One region of the Empedobacter sp. ULE_I140 genome, then DNA from elsewhere that is predicted to be linked to it. Evidence: riboswitches for the same ligand, from Rfam matches in the RefSeq annotation. Region 1 holds a riboswitch; the other holds the start of a gene.
What was found. A riboswitch is a leader RNA that binds a small molecule or an ion and turns the genes downstream of it on or off. The one in region 1 is predicted to bind S-adenosylmethionine.
Positions count from the first base shown of each region.

Region 2: another riboswitch for S-adenosylmethionine. It lies ahead of ACTS9J_RS07600 (hypothetical protein); the one in region 1 lies ahead of ACTS9J_RS08250 (homocysteine S-methyltransferase family protein).

Region 1 covers NZ_JBQMTX010000001.1:1,743,808-1,747,026, reverse strand. Annotated here, with positions in the region: gene ACTS9J_RS08255 (homoserine dehydrogenase) at 1-644, opposite strand, end outside; SAM riboswitch class I at 769-867, opposite strand; SAM riboswitch class I at 1,313-1,411, shown strand; gene ACTS9J_RS08250 (homocysteine S-methyltransferase family protein) at 1,455-2,453, shown strand; gene metH (methionine synthase) at 2,441-3,219, shown strand, end outside.
Region 2 covers NZ_JBQMTX010000001.1:1,604,113-1,607,331, forward strand. Annotated here, with positions in the region: gene ACTS9J_RS07595 (helix-turn-helix domain-containing protein) at 1-1,248, shown strand, start outside; gene ACTS9J_RS07600 (hypothetical protein) at 1,306-1,551, opposite strand; SAM-I-IV-variant riboswitch at 1,595-1,694, opposite strand; gene ACTS9J_RS07605 (ABC-F family ATP-binding cassette domain-containing protein) at 1,762-3,219, opposite strand, start outside.

The DNA.
Region 1 (3,219 bases):
ATAACTTGATCAACATCAATCTTTTTACCGAAAGCATGCAACGTAATAATTGCTAATTTACTCGACGCATCAAAACCTTCTACATCAGCCGTTGGATCAGCTTCTGCAAAACCACTTTCTTGCGCTGCTTTTAAGGCATCTTGATACGACTCATTTTCATTCGCCATTTTCGTCAAAATGTAATTTGTTGTCCCATTTACAATTCCAGATACATAATTCAATAAATCGTTATCAAAATATTCTTCTAGATTTCTAATAATCGGAACTGACCCGCAAACAGAGGCTTCATAAAGAAAAGAAACATTGTTTTGTGCTTGCAAATCCAATAATTCTTTGTGATGATCTGCAATCAATTTTTTATTTGCACTTACCACATGTTTACCTTTATTGAACGCTTTTATAATGATATCATGTGCCGCATCAGCATCCGAAATTAACTCAACAACAACATTTATTTCATCGTCATTTAAAATATCATCCGCATTAGTCGAAAATAATTCAGACGGAGCATTTCTAGATTTAGAATTATCTTTAATTACAATTTTTTTAATTGCAGCATTCAATTGTGGTTTTTCTTCCAATACCTTGTAAATTCCTTCTCCTACAACTCCAAATCCGAACAATCCGATATTTATTTTTTTCATTTATTTGTTTTGTTTTTAATTATTTACCAAAGAAAAGTGAAGAAAAAAAATGGTTCAATCGCATAAAAACAATTGAACCATTTTGAATAAAGAATATTATTGAAGATTGGTTTACAGTAGTTTTTATTCATCTTTCCTATAAGGATGGATTTAGCACCTTGATTCATTAATCAGGTTGCTAAAGTTTCTTTGGGCCATTTCCCTCCACTTTTCTTGATAAAATGTAAATTTTAATGAACTATTTCTGAGGACAAATTTAGGCGAAAGAATTCTATATATCCAAATTAATTTCATTTCTTTAATTTAATATTTTCCGTAATTATAGATAAAAATACACAAATAATGAATTTTATTCTATAAATATTTATAGACAAAAATAATTTTCTAAAAAATACAATTAAAAGAAAAAACAAATCTTAATAATTTTTAATAAAACCCTATTTTTATTAAAAATATTCTAAAAACTACAATTTTCAATAACTAATTAAAATATTATTTCTTTAAAATAGTAATTTTAAAGAAATATTTTCTAAAATAAATTTCAAAAATGACCTATTAGAGATTTTGAACTATTTCAAACAAAAATTATTTCTATGAACCAAGTTTCGAACTCGTTTTTTTCAATCTTGATTTTTTTATTCTCAATACTTTAAATAATTTTGCACATAGCTTTATAAAGAAAGATGGAGGGAATAGGCCCGTTGAAATCTTAGCAACCCAAAGTATAGTTGGGTGCTAAATCCTACTCAAATAGAGAAAGATAAGGACTTACCTCACACTTCTTCCCATAAGGCTTTTAAAATATTTAGAATGAAATTAGACGATATACTAAAAGAGCGTATTGTTATTTTAGATGGTGCAATGGGAACGATGATCCAAAAGCACAATTTACAAGAAGAAGATTATCGTGGAGAACGATTCAAGGATTTTCATACTTCTTTAAAAGGAAATAACGATTTATTGGTTTTAACCCAACCTCAAATCATAAAAGATATTCACCGAGAATATTTGGCTGCTGGTGCAGATTTAATCGAAACAAATACGTTCAATGCCAATATTATTTCGATGGTTGATTATGACATGGTTGATTTGGTTGATGAATTAAATTACGAAGCCGTTCGTTTAGCGAAAGAAGCGTGTGAAGAGTTTTCTACGCCAGATAAACCTCGTTTTGTTGTTGGTTCTTTAGGCCCTACAAACAAGACAGCCTCTATTTCGCCACAAGTAAATGACCCAAGTTATCGCGATGTAGATTTTGATATATTGGCAAATGTTTATTATCGTCAAGCAAAAACAATGTTAGAAGCTGGTGCCGATATTTTACTTGTTGAAACTATTTTTGATACTTTAAATGCAAAAGCAGCATTTTATGGAATTCAAGATGCAATAGAAAAAACAGGAATCAACGTTCCTTTAATGGCTTCTGGTACAATAACAGATAAATCTGGACGTACACTTTCTGGACAAACAACAGAAGCTTTCTTGATTTCATTAGAACATATTGATTTAATTTCAGTTGGGTTAAATTGTGCTTTAGGTGCAAAAGATTTGATTCAATATTTAGAAGTTTTAGCCGAAAAAGCACCATTTTATGTCAGCGCATACCCAAATGCTGGTTTACCAAACGCTTTCGGTGGATACGATGAAACTCCTGAAATGATGCGAGATTTTATCAAACCCTTCTTGCATAAAAAATTGGTAAATATTTTAGGTGGATGTTGTGGAACTACACCAGATCACATCAAATTGATGGCTGATTTAGCAAAAGAATACGAACCTCGAAAAATTAATGTAGAATGTCAGGCGTAAAAATTCAACTTTCTGGATTAGAACCTTTAATTGTTCGTGAAAATTCAAACTTTGTCAACGTTGGTGAACGTACAAATGTTACTGGTTCTAAAAAATTCTTGCGATTAATCAAAGAAGAAAAATTTGAAGAAGCACTTCAAGTTGCACGTGATCAAGTAGATGGTGGCGCGCAAATTATCGACATCAATATGGATGAAGGTATGCTTGATGGTGTAGCTTCTATGGTGAAATATTTACGTTTGATTGCTTCTGAGCCTGATATTTCGAAAGTTCCAATTATGATTGATTCTTCGAAATGGGAAATTATTGAAGCTGGTCTAAAAAATGTTCAAGGTAAAGCGATTGTCAACTCAATTTCTTTAAAAGAGGGAGAAGAATTATTTATCGAACATGCGAAGAAAATTAAACGTTACGGTGCTGCAACAGTGGTTATGGCGTTTGATGAGAAAGGTCAAGCGGATAATTATGAACGTCGAATCGAAATTGTAAAACGTTCGTATGATATTTTGGTAAATCAAGTAAATTTCAATCCAAGAGATATCATTTTTGATGTGAATATTTTCCCAGTTGCAACAGGAATGGAAGAACATCGCCGTAATGCCATCGATTTTTTTGATGCAACAAAATGGATCAAAGAAAATCTTCCGCATGCGTTAGTTTCGGGTGGAGTTTCGAATGTTTCATTTTCCTTCCGTGGAAACAATGCGGTTCGTGAAGCGATGCACACGGCGTTTTTATATCACGCCATTAAACACGGAATGGACAT
Region 2 (3,219 bases), 140 kb from region 1:
GCTGAGATTCTACAATCAAATTTATTGCAAGAAATTCCTTTGGAACTCTTCGGAATTGAAGAAAGAGATTTAATTGAGATCATTTCTAACGCCCCAATGAAGGTAAATGCGTTTATTTCTACGTTGATTGAAATAGGTAATAATTACAATCTTACACGCGAAAGTTTTTTCTTGGCTTCGTTGAGGTCTTTTCAGGAAGCAAATGATAATTACTTTCCTGAAATTGAAAAATCGGCAAAGAGTTTTTTACAAGAATATTTGATTGAATCTGAGGATTTTGTAAAAAATGAAACGATGGAGGAAATTCTGAAAGAGGAATATAATTATACCATTGTTTATGAAGATTTCACTTCTTTAGGAGGGAAGGATTTAGCGAAATTGCGTTCTATTTTTATCAAAGAGAAAAAACTTTTGTATATCAATATCAATTCTGACAATGATCAAAAACGATTTATTTTAGCGAAAGAATTAGGCTATAATTATCTTGATTTGAAGGAACGTTTGTATACATTTTCGTGGGCAAGTTTTGATAATTTTGATCAATTGTTAAACAATTTTTATGCGTCTTATTTTGCTGGAGCTTTGTTGCTACCAGAAGAAAAACTGTTGAAGGATATGCAGAATTTGTTTGCTTTAGAACATCATGATTTGTCTAATTTTCAAGAAATTCTAGGAAAATATACCGAATCACCTGAAACGGTTTATCAACGAATGACAAATTTGTTACCCAAACATTTTAATATTCGTGATTTGTTTTTCTTGCGTTTGTCAGCAAAAGTTGGTTCAAATTCATATAAATTAACGAAAGAACTTCATCTTAATCAACAACAATCGCCACAAGCAAATGAAACGGATGAGCATTATTGTCGTCGTTGGGTTTCGTTAAATGTTTTGAAAGAATTGGAAAAACATCAAGATGATCATCATGAGATTTCTGCACAAATTTCGTTGTATCCGTTCAATAATAATCAAAAATATTATGTAATTTCTTCTGCAACGAAAGATCCATTTAATCCAAATTATTTACGAAGCGTAACGATTGGTGTGTTGTACAAATCAGCTCAACGTAAAGTTAAATTTATGAATGATCCTTCAATTCCTGTAAAAGAAGTTGCGGTTACGTGTGAAAATTGTGGTATGAAAGACTGTGCTGAACGTGTTGCTGAACCAATTCGTTTTGAAAAAGATATCCGAAATAAACGATTAAATGTTACGATTAATGATTTTATAAAAGAGCAGAGTAAGTAATATTATCTACCATAAAATAAAAAGGAGAACTTGTTTCAAGTTTTCCTTTTTATATGTTTAATCTAAATATTCTAATCTATTTTCAATTAATATTACATAATGTTGAAGCGAAAATGTGTTTCCTCTTTCTATGGTTGTGCAATCAAAATTACGGTATTGTAATTCGTTGAATAATGTTTTGACATAACATCTTCTTGCAGAATTCCAAGAACTGTTTCCTACGTTTTGATTAAAGCGTTCGATTAATTCGTTGTCAGTTAATTCACGAAATAATACGACAAATTCATTTTTTAGATTTTCCATTGTTTTAATTTTTTAATGATAAAAACAACAGGATAGAGTGGAGAATAACCTTTTATTTTGGCGTTTGCCCTCATTCTATACCACCGTAGCGCGGTTTTGGCTCGGTTGGTGTTCTGATTTTTCAGAAACTCCTGATGATTGATAGAGTAAATATAGGCATAAATTTTAAAAACAAAAAAAGGAACTCAAAAAAGTTCCTTTTCAATATTTTTATTCGCTTAATTCTAACCAACGAAATTCTTTTTCTTCTAATTCGTCTACAATTTTTTGTAGTTCATCTCCAATAGTTGTGATTTTGTCGTAGCCTAAATTTGGATCAGAAAGTAAATTCGTTAATTCTTCTTTCTTGGCTTCAAGAATTGGTAAAGATTTATTAATTTCTTCTAATTCTCTTTGCTCTTTAAACGATAATTTTCTTGGTTTGGCTTCTTTTATTTTTTCTTTTGATTCTACTTTTTCTTGAATTGAAATTTCTTTTTCAGCTTTTTTATCTTCTGACTCAGGTTTATTTTTATTTTCTATATGATATTCGGTATACGTTCCCATATAACGAGAAACTTTCCCTTCGCCTTCGAAAATCATTAATTCATCAACCACTTTATCCATAAAATATCTATCGTGGGAAACAACTAATAAACAGCCTTGATATTCTTCTAAGAAACTTTCAAGAACCGTCAAAGTTGGTAAATCTAAATCGTTTGTTGGCTCATCGAGAATCAAAAAGTTAGGATTTTTATACAAAATTGCTAATAATTGCAGACGTTTTTTCTCTCCACCACTCAACTTTGAGATAAAAGTATGTTGTTGTTCTGGCGTAAACAAAAACATTTCTAAGAATTGCTCTGCACGCATTTCTTTTCCATTTGCAAGCGGGAAAAAATCGGCAATATCTTTCACAAACTCAATGACACGTTCATCTTCTTTAAAATCAATTCCATCTTGTTTGAAATGTCCAATATTTAAGGTTTCTCCACGTTCAATTGTTCCAGAATCCATAGTTTCGATTCCTTCTAACATTTTTAGGAAAGTCGTTTTTCCAACACCATTTTTTCCAACTAAACCAATTTTTCCACCACGAGCGAAAATATATGAGAAATCATCTAAAATTTTCTTTTGACCAAATGCTTTCGAAACATGTTCCATTTCGATGATTTTTTGACCCAAACGCGTCATTACCATTTCTAATTTTACTTGTTGATCGACAATTTTATGTTTAGCAACTTTTTCAGTATCATAAAACGCTTCAATACGAGATTTAGACTTTGTTGTACGCGCTTGTGGTTGACGACGCATCCACTCAATCTCTTTACGATAAAGGTTTTTCGCTTTGTCAATTGTTGCATTTTGATTTTCGATACGCAATGCTTTGTTCGTAATATAAGTTTCGTAATTTCCCGAATGTACATACAATGTTTTGTCCTCCATTTCGAGAATTTTGGTACAAATTGCATCTAAGAAATAACGATCGTGCGTAACCAAAATCAATGTTTTGTTTTCTTTGTTCAAGAAATATTCAAGCCATTCCACCATTTCTATATCCAGATGGTTGGTAGGCTCATCTAAAATTAAAAGAACATATCCAGTTTCGAAACTTAAATCAATCAAAAACTTCGCTAAAGAAATACGTTTACGCTGACCACCAGAAAGTTTTCCAATTTTTTGATCCAA